3 regions of the Yersinia massiliensis genome follow, and region 1 is predicted to be linked to each of the others. Evidence: predicted binding sites of a transcription regulator. Region 1 holds the regulator's gene; each other region holds the start of a gene.

Region 1 (4,257 bases):
CATAATGGTCGCGAACACACGGTTGGCTTTGCCATCGCGATAGCGATCTACCACTAAAGCCTGCCAACTTACGGCCGCAGAACAGACGCCCACTGCCTGAATGAAACGTAGGATCAATAATTGTGAGGCGGTTTCAACCCATAAAATCCCTAAGCACCCGATGGCAAATAGCCCTAAACCCGCTAACAGCACCGGCTTACGGCCTAATTTATCCGAGACCGGTCCCCAAATAAGCTGAGCTATTGCGAAACCCGCCAAGAAAATACTCAAACTGGCACTAATGGCCCCTGCTGAAGTTTGCAGTTCTTGTTGCATTGCGCCGAAGGCTGGCAAATACATATCGGTGGCCAGATAACCTAGCATGCTTAAACCGGCCAGATAGAACATGAAGCTAGACGTTGTTTTCATTCTTGATATCTCGATGGGGACATTTTTTTGCAGGTGCGACAGAAAATGGCTGTTATGACGATTGTTGTAAATGCATTGTTATAGGCAATTTATTGCGGAGGGCATTCTATCCGGCAAGATAATCTGTTGTGAAACGGTAATATTTGCACCATGCTATCAATATATTTGATATCTAAATGGTTGAGCAGCAGAGGTGGAGTTAATGTGGTCTGAATACTCACTGGATGTAGTGGATGCTGTCGCGCGTACTGGAAGTTTCAGTGCCGCTGCACAAGAATTGCACCGTGTACCGTCGGCGATAAGTTATACCGTGCGTCAACTTGAAGAGTGGCTCGCGGTGCCACTGTTTGAACGGCGGCATCGTGACGTCGAATTAACGGCTGCAGGCGCAATTTTTATCAAGGAAGCGCGTGATGTTATCAAAAAAATGAATGGCACACGTCGACAGTGCCAGCAAGTCGCGAATGGTTGGCGGGGGGAATTGACCATCGTGATAGATAAAATCGTTAAGCCAGCTCGCAGCCGCCGCTTAATCTTAGATTTCTATCGGCATTTTCCCGATATTGAATTGCGGGTACGCTATGAAGTGTTCAATGGCGTATGGGATGTGTTAGTCGACGGGCAAGCAGAAATGGCCATTGGCGCGACTCGCGCTGTGCCTGTTGGCGGGCGGTTTGTATTTCGCGATATGGGATTTTTGAGCTGGCAGTGTGTTGTGAGTGTTGAACATCCGTTGGCCCAGTTAACAGGGCCTTTGACCGATGACCAGTTACGGCCATTTCCCTCATTATGTTTGGAGGATACCGCGCAGAATCTACCCAAGCGAGACACTTGGACACTTGATAATCAGCAGCGGCTGGTGGTACCGGACTGGGTGACAGGGATTGATTGCCTGTGTGCAGGCTTATGCGTAGGCATGGTACCGACTCATATGGTTTCACCACTGATTGCACAAGGGAAGTTAGCTGCTTTGACGTTGACAGAACCCTTACCAGATAGCCCTTGCTGCATGACTTGGGAGCAAAATAACCATTCACCCGCGTTGGCTTGGTTACTTGAATATTTGGGTGACAGTGTCACATTGAATGATGAGTGGCTGAAAGACGAAAATGAGTGATTGCGCTGTGATTGACCGCACGATAGTGCCGCCGGTAGCGAAGTTTGCTACTGGCAGCAGGGCGTTACCAAATAGATGTTTTTTGCGCCGGAAGATGAGTCATTACCGGCAGAGTTTGATTAACGGCGGTAGTCGCGGAACGGACCATCAGCAACAGAACGTCGCTCAACCAGTTTCGGGTGAACTTCAATGGTCTGTGGGTCTTCGCGCTTGCTGACGATACGATCGAGCAACATGGCAAATGCCGTTTCACCTAATCGTTCTTTGGGTTGATGAATGGTGGTCAGTGCTGGTGAGAAATAGCGCGCATTACGCACGTTGTCATACCCTATCACCGAAATATCTTGTGGCACTCGCAGGCCCAATTCATCGGCTGCACAAATCGCGCCCATCGCCATAATATCTCCGCCACAAAATACGGCCGTTGGACGATGTTTTTGTGTCAGAATTTGATGCATGGCCTTATAGCCTGATTCTGGCTCGAAATCGCCTTGAACTACCCACTCATCACGCAGCTCAATATTCGCTTCTTCCAATGCCTTAAGGAAGCCTTGATGGCGACCTCCGCCGGTGTTACGAGATAACTGCCCCGGAATGGCACCAATATCGCGATGGCCGCGTTCAATAAGATAGCGACCGGCCAAATAACCGCCTTCAAAAGCATTATCAATAATAGAGTCAGTAAAATCACCCCGCGCTGTACCCCAATCCATCACCACCATCGGGATATTGCGATAGTCTTCCAGCATCCCAAGAAGTTGCTCTGGATATTCTGAACACATCACTAATAACCCATCGACACGCTTTTGCGCCAACATCGCCAGATACGCTTTTTGCTTATCCAGATTATTATGAGAGTTACATAGAATCAGCGTGTAGCCTTTGCTATAACAACTGTTTTCAACCGCTTCTATTACTTCGGCAAAATAGGGGGCTTCGCTGGAGGTTGCTAACAAGCCGATGGATTTTGTGTGATTAACTTTCAAACTGCGGGCCACAGCACTGGGCGAATAATGCAGTTCTTTAATGGCCGCCCACACGGCAGCCTTAGTATTTTCGGCGACGAAACGAGTTTTGTTAATCACGTGCGAAACGGTGGTGGTGGACACACCCGCGTGTTTGGCCACATCTTTAATCGTTGCCATATAAAAAATAACTCCTAAGCTCACCTGTTACAGCAGGTCAGTATTTTGTTAATCGTTTGCCTACATACTCGAAACCATTCAGACAGAAGCATATTATTAGGCTGGAAAATGGAATCAGCGGGCTGTCTGAGAGTATTTGTTGGACGTTATTGGCCAGTATGCAGTTATGAACTGCGAATTTTGGCTGATCTGGAGGAAAAGTGAAAGGGGTAATCAAAGTTATAAAGTGAGTAATGAGCAGAAGATTTTTTTTCTGAATTGTGGGAAGATAATTTAACACACTAACTATGTGCCTTTTCCCTACTACAAATTGACCGGCTGAGGAGTTTTTATGGATACCAATCTGAAAATGTCGCTGATTACGACTGTTGGTGCATTGGCAATGATTATTGCCTTTAGCTTCGTGGCGGTAATGAATTAAGTCAACCGCTTGCCGGTATAGCGTGACAAGTAGGGCGGTTTACCCGCCCTTATTATGGTTATCGATTTTAGTGATACTGATGTATCAACACATCCTCTCGCGTTTATTCGCCTTATCAGGCTAAATTCGTCTCAACGAAAGACCAATTCACCAGCGCCCAGAAGTTTTCCAGGTATTTAGGCCGCGCATTGCGGTAGTCGATATAATAAGCGTGTTCCCATACATCTACAGTCAGTAACGGTTTATCGTTGGTGGTCAGCGGGGTAGCCGCATTCGATGTACTGACAATGGCCAGTGAACCGTCTGCTTTTTTGACCAACCAAGTCCAACCAGCACCAAAATTTTTAACCGCAGCATCGGTAAATTGCGTTTTAAAATCAGCAAAAGACCCAAATGACTGATTTATGGCGTCAGCTACTTTACCCTGAGGTTCACCACCACCATTCGGCGACAGACAATGCCAATAGAAGGTATGGTTCCAAACCTGAGCAGCATTGTTAAAAATACCGCCACTAGATGTTTTCACGATCTCTTCCAGCGTTTTGCCAGCAAACTCTGTATCTTTAATTAGATTATTAAGGTTGACCACATAAGTGTTGTGGTGCTTGCCATAATGGTATTCCAGTGTTTCAGCTGAAATGTGTGGTTCCAGCGCATTTTGCGCATAAGGTAATGCCGGTAATTCAAATGACATTGCTTGCTCCTTTCGGGGTTGCTCAGGGTGTTTGCTCCTCAAATCTCATCAAAAACCATCGGTTATGATGTGGCGAAGAGCGGATAAACCAAAATTGTTGTATTTTTGTTGTGGGTATTAATTTTAGCAACTTTCAACGGGAATGACAGTTATAACCATAATATAATAGTGGTTATTGAGTGGGGGAGAGTCACAATGGTTATCATTATTGAGAAAGCGATTGATGGTCACTCACCCAGCAAATAATCTGCTGGGTATCGGGAGATTGAAGATTTAGCGAATCGTTTTAGGTGTGACCACGCGACGCGCGCCCACATAATGATCTTGCCAGTAGTCGTTATCCATCATGCTAATACGAATTTCTTCACCAGTACGAGGTGACTGAATAAACTTGCCGTTACCTAAATAAACACCGACATGGTCGGCAACACCGCGATTGGCGATATTAAAGAACACCAGGTCACCGCTCTCT
Region 2 (4,257 bases), 1.3 Mb from region 1:
CGCACCTGAAAAAAGGTAAGTAACGACAGCAAAGCGCGGATATTCCGCGCTTTTTGTCTATTTAGCGTTGTGTCTTTAATCACCCGCATGGGCGAGCCCCAAAATTAGATTGTGTCACGGTAAACAAAAGGAGTTGAGAGCCAGCTATGTCTTGGGAAACTTGGAGCTTCGCATTTGGTGTCACGGTACCGAACCTACTAATGATGTTACTCGGTGTGCTGTTACGGCGCGGTAGTCTGTTGGATGACCGTTTTTGTGATGGCGCAACTCGCCTGGTTTTCAATCTCGCTCTCCCTTGTCTGCTGTTTTTCAGTATTGCCACCAACAATGTCAGTCTGATGGATAACTTGCCATTGGTTATCTATGGTGCAATTGGAACGCTAGCGACCTTCCTACTGCTTGAATTCTCAGCCAAATGGTTAGTCAAAGACCCAAAAGAGCGCGGGGTTTTCGTGCAGGGTGGTTTTCGGGCGAATACTGCCATTGTCGGCTTAGCTTTCGCGATGACAGCCTATGGCGCCGAAGGTGTTGCTCTGGGTTCAATGTACCTAACGGTCACGGTGATATTGTTTAATATGTTATCGGTGATAACGCTCACCCGCAGCCTACAGTCTGGGCAGGGTGGTAAAATTAGCAAATTATCGTTGCTGCGTAGCATCGTCACTAATCCTTTGATCATTGGGCTATTATGCGGTTTGGCCTATGCCCAGACTCGATTACCGATCCCGACAGTGATTGTGCAGACTGGCGGCTATATTTCCGCATTAGCCCTCCCATTGGCTCTGCTATGTACAGGGGCGAGCCTCGATTGGCAGGCAATGTTCCGTTCGTCTAACGTGGCGGCATTATCATCGGTAGCCAAATTATTCGTGGTCCCTTTTTTGATGACGTTTGGCGGGATACTGATGGGCTTTCGCGGGGCGACGCTTGGGATTATTTTCCTCTTTTCTGCCACGCCAACCGCCGCGGGTAGTTATGTTATGACCCGTGCAATGGGAGGCAATGCCACCTTAGCCGCGAATATCATTGCGCTGACGACTGTCGGATCTTTCTTCACCACGGCACTGGGGATTTATTTCTTACGGTCGATGGGTGTGATGTGATTTTTTAATGCAAGTGCAGGAGTGAAATGATGGAAGCGTTATGTCCGGTTTGCCAAAAAGTGATGGGTGAAGTCAGTGGTCACTTTCATTGCAGTCACTGCCAGGGCAACTATCAGCAGCAGGCAGAGTGCCCTGAATGCGGCAAGCCTCTGCAAGTGCTGAAAGCCTGCGGTGCGGTAGATTATTTTTGCCAGCAGGGCCACGGGCTGATTTCGAAAAGCCGTGTTCGTTTTAGTTATCTGCCAATACCCTAATGGCATGGCGATAGGTTAATGATTCAGCACTAATTTTCTGTTGTCTTACGCTGACGGGGCTTTTTCGCCACATTGATTTGGGTGATTTCACTTTCCACCCAACCATCCTGTAGCCGAGTAGTCAGCTTGTCACCGGTATGAACTTGCTTGGTGGTCTTGAGCAGTGCACCTGCAGGGGTTTGTGTCACGCTGTAGCCGCGAGCCAAAGTCGCTAATGGGCTAACTGTCTCCAGTTGCGAACAGGCGATACCAAAGCGCTGACGATAGTCATTGAGTTGGCGCTCCAATGCTTGACGCAAACGGTATTCCTGTTGTTGTACCCGCTGACTATAACGGTGAATTTGTCCTTGCGGTTGAGCTTGAACCAAACGCTGTTGGAGCCGTTCGGTACGTTTGCCCAATAAACGAATTTGTGTCTGCGCACTCTCTGCTAGGCGACGTTGCAGCTTCAGCAGCAGCGTTTGCTGACGTGCTAAACGCAAATGGGGATGTTGTTGCTGCAAACGATGTTCGAGGCGAGTGAATTGCTGGCTACGTTGTGCCAGATAGTAATCCATCGCCATTTCCATTCTTTGTTGCTGCCCTTGTATTTGCCTGACCAGTTCAAGCTGGTTACGGCTGACTAACTCAGCAGCGGCAGAAGGGGTTGGGGCGCGTAAGTCGGCAACAAAATCAGCGATAGTGACATCGGTTTCATGGCCGACTGCGCTGACAATAGGAATGCGACTGCTAAAGATGGCGCGAGCAACTCGCTCATCGTTAAAACTCCACAAATCCTCCAGAGAGCCACCACCACGCCCGACAATCAAGACATCGCATTCGCCCCGCAGGTTAGCGAGTTGAATGGCGCGGACTATCTGCATTGGCGCATCAGCACCTTGTACCGCTGTTGGGTAAATAATCACCGGCAGTGAAGGGTCACGGCGTTGCAACACCTGTAACACGTCGTGTAACGCCGCGCCACTGGATGAGGTAATGACCCCGACTTGTTTGGCAGGGCTGGGGAGGGGGTGCTTAATGCTAGGGTCAAATAGCCCTTCTGCGGCCAGTTTTTGCTTCAACTGCTCAAATTGCTGTTGCAACAATCCGTCACCGGCAGGCTGCATACTTTCGGCAATTAACTGATAGTCACCACGGGGCTCATAAAGCGTAATCGATGCCCTGACCAAAACTTGTTGGCCATTTTGTGGGTGAAAAGTGGTACGGCGGTTGGTATTGCGAAACATCGCACAACGCACCTGTGCCCGATCATCTTTCAGGGTGAAATACCAGTGGCCGGAAGAGGGCTGAGAGAAATTAGAAATCTCAGCAGTGAGCCAAATCTGGCCCATTTCCATTTCCAGCAGCTGTCGCACCGTCTGATTTAGGCGGCTGACGGTAAAAATTGTTGAGGCAGAGGATTGTGACATGTGACCTAGATCAAATTTTAAAACAAGCACTTAATTGATCGATATTACCTACCTGAAACCGGTTGGCAAGAAATATTCTGAAAAAGTACTGGAGGCAAACGGTTACGCTCTGTAGAATGCCACGGCAATATTTTATCTTTTCACATTCACCTTGGTGAGATATTGCCCATGCTACGTATCGCGAAAGAAGCTCTAACGTTTGACGACGTCCTCTTGGTTCCAGCCCACTCCACAGTACTGCCTAATACGGCGGAACTTGGCACTCAACTGACTGCAACTATCCGCCTAAATATTCCTATGCTCTCTGCAGCCATGGATACCGTTACCGAAGCTCGCTTGGCCATTGCATTGGCACAAGAAGGCGGTTTAGGTTTCATCCACAAAAATATGTCCATTGAGCGCCAGGCTGAAGAAGTTAGCCGGGTCAAAAAGCACGAAAGTGGTGTTGTGACCGAACCACAAACGGTGACACCAACGACGACGCTACGCCAAGTTAAGGAACTGACCGCCCGTAATGGTTTCGCCGGTTATCCGGTCGTGACCGAAGATTATGAGTTGGTTGGGATCATCACTGGCCGTGACGTTCGTTTCGTCACCGATTTGGATCAACCCGTGACGGCGGTGATGACACCAAAAGAGCGGTTGGTTACTGTCAGGGAAGGCGAAGCGCGCGAAGTTGTGCTGCAAAAAATGCATGAAAAACGCGTAGAAAAAGCATTGGTGGTTGATGATAGCTTCCACTTACGCGGCATGATCACCGTGAAAGACTTCCAAAAAGCAGAACGCAAGCCAAACGCCTGTAAAGACGAACATGGTCGCTTACGTGTTGGCGCTGCAGTCGGGGCCGGTGCAGGTAACGAAGAGCGTGTAGATGCTTTAGTGGCTGCGGGTGTTGATGTCTTGCTGATTGACTCATCTCATGGTCACTCCGAAGGCGTGTTACAGCGTATACGTGAAACGCGAGCTAAATATCCAAACCTACAAATCGTCGGCGGTAACGTTGCGACAGGTGCTGGTGCGAAGGCGCTGGCTGATGCTGGCGTGAGCGCGGTTAAAGTGGGTATCGGCCCTGGTTCTATCTGTACTACCCGTATTGTGACCGGTGTTGGTGTGCCACAGATCACGGCGATTGCCGATGCAGTCGAAGCCTTGGAAGGCACCGGTATTCCGGTGATTGCTGATGGCGGTATTCGTTTCTCTGGTGATATCGCGAAAGCCATCGCGGCTGGCGCGGCATGTGTCATGGTCGGATCTATGTTGGCCGGAACCGAAGAGTCTCCAGGCGAAATCGAACTGTATCAAGGCCGTTCGTTTAAATCTTACCGTGGTATGGGGTCACTGGGCGCGATGTCCAAAGGCTCTTCAGACCGTTACTTCCAGACCGATAATGCTGCCGATAAATTAGTGCCGGAAGGCATTGAAGGGCGTGTGGCTTACAAAGGTCTGCTTAAAGAGATTGTGCATCAACAAATGGGTGGCCTGCGTTCATGT
Region 3 (4,257 bases), 390 kb from region 1:
TGGTCGTGAGTGTGACCACGGGGTCAGCGACCAAAATATCAAAACGATTATGGGCATGCTCGGCGAATCCAGAGTGCAATAACATCGCCCACTCCTGATTGGCGAGTGGTGTAAATTGCTGGAGTAGGGCATCAGGCTGATAGGGTAATGTTTTGAAGGTCAGGGATTTTATACTCATGAGTCGTTATTCTTTTCTTACGGGTGAAGAGGGGTGAACATCAGGCCGCCGAGAAGATTAGCATAAAACACGCATCGGTTTCTGTCCGTTCTATCGGGGAGGGCCAATTCAACTCGGATATAGCCAATTCAGTATGGAATAGCCAATTCACCGCTGATGAGAATAAACAGGTATACTTGAGCAATTATAGGTAGGAGATAAATCAATGCTAGCGGGTATGCCTTCACTTTCCCATGAGGAACAGCAAGAAGCAGTTGAACGTATTCACAAATTCATGTCGGAAGGGATGAGCAGTGGCGAGGCGATCGCATTGGTTGCCGAAGAGATTCGAGAACGGCACCAAAACGATCCTCAAGCAATGCCTATCTTTGAAGATACGGATTTTGAGGATCACGAAGAGTCTGATTATCGTCGTGATGATGAACAAGATGCAGATGACATTGAAGATCAATACGAAGGTTGATGTTCGCACTGCAAATTAGGCCGCAAAACCCGCCGAGAATGGCGGGTTTTTATTATCAGGGAAAAGTGTTATTTCCCACTCACCACGACAGCACTCGCGGCGTGTTTCGCCACTTCAATGGCAGCACTCACGTCATCGGCAACCGCCAGTGCGACACCCAAACGCCGTTTACCGGCAATTTCCGGCTTACCAAATAAGCGAATCTGTGTATCCCCCGTTAACGCTGTTTCTAGCCCATGATAATGGATATTGTCGCTGGTTAATTCAGGCAAGATAACGGCTGATGCTGCCGCGCCATATTGTCGAATGGTGCCAATCGGCAGCCCCAAAAATGCACGAACATGTAGCGCAAACTCGGACATGTTTTGCGAAATTAAGGTCACCATCCCGGTATCATGCGGGCGCGGTGAGACTTCACTAAAGATGACTTCATCGCCACAGACAAACAGCTCAACGCCAAATAACCCGTGTCCACCTAATGCTGTTATTACCTCAGAGGCTATCGCTTGGGCGCGATCCAACGCAACATCACTCATTGCTTGTGGTTGCCAAGATTCGCGGTAATCACCTTCTTCTTGGCGGTGACCAATCGGCGCGCAGAAATGAATACCATCAACAGCGCTGATCGTCAGCAGGGTTATTTCAAAATCAAAGCGCACCAGTCCTTCGACGATCACACGTCCACCACCAGCACGACCACCCAATTGCGCGTAGTCCCATGCGGTTTTGAGTTGATCTTCACTGCGAATCAAACTCTGTCCTTTACCGGAAGAACTCATCACAGGCTTGACAATGCACGGGTAGCCAATCTCACTCACGGCAACGCGAAAAGCACTCTCGGTATCGGAGAAACGGTAGCTAGAGGTGGGAATTTGTAGGGTTTCGGCGGCCAGACGGCGAATGCCTTCTCGATTCATCGTCAAGCGCGTAGCCTCGGCGCAAGGGACAACACGCTGTCCCATGTTTTCAAGTTCAACCAGCATATCGGTGGCAATGGCTTCGATTTCAGGCACGATATAATGTGGTTTCTCTTGCTCGACTAACTGCTTCAACGCAGCACCATCCAGCATGTTAATCACATGGCTGCGATGGGCGACATGCATCGCGGGAGCATCCGCATAGCGATCGACAGCAATCACTTCCAACCCGAGTCTCTGGCATTCTATTGCCACTTCTTTGCCCAACTCGCCTGAGCCTAGCAGCATGACACGAGTGGCGCCTGGGCGCAGAGCGGTTCCAATTGTTAGCATAGTGAGATACCTACATCAGTGGGGAATTAGCACATTTACTCGGCGCGCGAGCGATTTTAATGGGCAACAGTATAAAGTAAAATAGAAACGAAAACGATTGCGTATCTAACTGAGCGCAGTCAAAGAGGGGCATTTATTGGGTAAGAATTTTCATTCTGAACGCATGAAGGCCATCGTGAAAAGCGCTGAGCAGGTCTAATTTGTAGGGTTTTTGCAGTATTCTACCGGCAAGAGGCCCACTTCTGGTATTATCGCGCCAAAATATTGCGCTTGCCTTCAGGCCATCGCTGCCATTCCATCCTGTTATAAGAGTCTTTGCCGTGAGCACAACCTCCTTTGCTACCTTGACGCTGCCTGCTGAGCAGTTGTCCAATCTTAATGAACTTGGCTATACCGAGATGACACCGGTACAGGCTGCAGCGCTACCGGCAATCCTCAAGGGCCAAGATGTTCGTGCGAAGGCCAAAACCGGCAGTGGCAAAACCGCTGCATTTGGTATCGGTTTGCTAGACAAAATTGCGGTAGGTGAGTTTGTCACTCAGGCATTAGTGTTGTGTCCAACCCGTGAATTGGCAGACCAAGTCAGTAAAGAGCTACGCCGCTTGGCCCGTTTCACTCAGAACATCAAAATTCTGACCTTATGTGGCGGGCAGCCGATGGGCCACCAGTTGGACTCTCTGGTACATGCGCCTCATATCGTTGTCGGTACACCAGGGCGCATCCAAGAACATTTACGCAAAAAAACGCTGGTGCTGGATGATCTCAAGGTGTTGGTCTTGGATGAAGCCGATCGCATGTTAGATATGGGCTTCGCCGATGCCATCGATGATGTGATTTCTTACACCCCACCAACGCGCCAAACACTGTTGTTCTCCGCCACTTATCCGTTTGGCATTGAACGAATCAGTGCGCGGGTACAGCGTGATCCGCTCAATGTTGAAGTGGATGATGGCGAAGAAGCCCCCGCCATTGAGCAGATGTTCTTTGAAACCACGCGCGAAAAACGCTTACCGCTGCTGATTGCCATTCTCAGCCACTATCAGCCAGCATCTTGTGTCGTGTTTTGTAACACCAAAAAAGATTGCCAGAGCGTTTACGACGCCTTGGAATCCCGTGGTATCAGTGTACTGGCGTTACACGGTGATTTAGAACAACGTGACCGTGATCAGGTGCTGGTCCGTTTTGCCAACCGCAGCTGCCGTGTGTTAGTGGCAACCGATGTTGCAGCTCGTGGTCTGGACATCAAAGATTTAGAGTTAGTGGTTAACTTTGAACTGGCGTTTGATCCTGAAGTTCATGTACACCGCATTGGGCGTACTGGCCGAGCAGGGATGAGCGGGCTGGCTGTTAGCTTGTGTACACCACAAGAAATGACTCGCGCCCATGCAATTGAAGATTATCTGCAAATAAAGTTGAAATGGACACCCACTGATCAAGTGAGCCGCAGTACTAGCCCTCTGTTGGAACCCGAAATGGTGACGCTATGCATTGACGGTGGCCGTAAAGCAAAAATTCGTCCAGGTGATATCTTGGGCGCACTCACCGGTGATGCGGGATTGACGGCGGCAGACGTGGGTAAAATCGACATGTTCCCGGTGCATGCCTATGTGGCTATCCGTAAGGCCAGCGCCAAGCGCGCTTTACAACAGCTGCAACAAGGTAAAATCAAAGGCAAAAACTGCAAAGCCCGTCTATTAAAATAATCACAGTGGGGGGATGGTGATTGCATCTCCCCAACAAATCATCTTATACTGTGTTTATGTACAGTAACCTATAAGCAAATAGGACGTTTATTCATGGCCGTTGAAATAAAATTCGTCGTGGTAAGACAGGGTGAGGAAAAAATGACTTTCACAACCAAAAAAGAAGCCGATGCCTACGATAAAATGCTGGATTTGGCTGACAATTTGTCTGAATGGTTGTCACAAGCTCCCTTAACACTGGAAGAAGAACAGCGTGAAGCGCTAAGTTTCTTCTTGGCAGAAAATAAAGATGCATTGGGGCAAATTCTTCGGGGTGCAAGTCCTACAGCCCCTGTAGATGGGCAGTCAAAAGTGAAGTCTGAGAAAAACGCGCCAGAGAAAAAAACCAAACCTGAAGAAAATCAAGCCGCTTAATCTGCCTACTTTCGGCAGAAAGTCAAAAAGGGATCTAAAATGAATCGTGAAATCACCTTCTTTCGCCGCTTTGAGGCGGATATTTTGGCTGATCGTAAAACGATCACGATCCGAGATAGCAGTGAATCCGATTTTCGCCTAGAAGAAATTCTGCGCGTATGTCGCAATGAAGACGGCGTATTTTTCTGTCACATCAAGGTCGCGTCAGTTACGCCCGTGACATTGGATGCGTTAACTGAGCGCCATGCT

What was found. The regulator PurR, encoded in region 1, represses purine synthesis genes. The targets are predictions, from matches to a motif close to CANGCAAACGTTTGCNTG.
Positions count from the first base shown of each region.
Region 2: a site for PurR is predicted at 2,858-2,875, ahead of guaB (IMP dehydrogenase). Genes of this name have one in related genera too.
Region 3: a site for PurR is predicted at 1,978-1,995, ahead of purT (formate-dependent phosphoribosylglycinamide formyltransferase). Genes of this name have one in related genera too.

Region 1 is NZ_CP028487.1:2,537,646-2,541,902, reverse strand. Features, by position in the region: gene punC (purine nucleoside transporter PunC) at 1-408, opposite strand, end outside; gene punR (DNA-binding transcriptional activator PunR) at 611-1,525, shown strand; gene purR (HTH-type transcriptional repressor PurR) at 1,645-2,670, opposite strand; gene DA391_RS11860 (YnhF family membrane protein) at 3,002-3,091, shown strand; gene sodB (superoxide dismutase [Fe]) at 3,207-3,785, opposite strand; gene DA391_RS11850 (C40 family peptidase) at 4,059-4,257, opposite strand, start outside.
Region 2 is NZ_CP028487.1:1,259,287-1,263,543, forward strand. Features, by position in the region: gene der (ribosome biogenesis GTPase Der) at 1-23, shown strand, start outside; gene DA391_RS05790 (AEC family transporter) at 147-1,103, shown strand; gene DA391_RS05795 (zinc ribbon domain-containing protein) at 1,133-1,357, shown strand; gene xseA (exodeoxyribonuclease VII large subunit) at 1,387-2,766, opposite strand; gene guaB (IMP dehydrogenase) at 2,935-4,257, shown strand, end outside.
Region 3 is NZ_CP028487.1:2,146,244-2,150,500, forward strand. Features, by position in the region: gene pabB (aminodeoxychorismate synthase component 1) at 1-178, opposite strand, end outside; gene DA391_RS10105 (YoaH family protein) at 384-641, shown strand; gene purT (formate-dependent phosphoribosylglycinamide formyltransferase) at 710-1,891, opposite strand; gene dbpA (ATP-dependent RNA helicase DbpA) at 2,212-3,594, shown strand; gene DA391_RS10120 (YebG family protein) at 3,688-4,008, shown strand; gene yqfB (N(4)-acetylcytidine aminohydrolase) at 4,048-4,257, shown strand, end outside.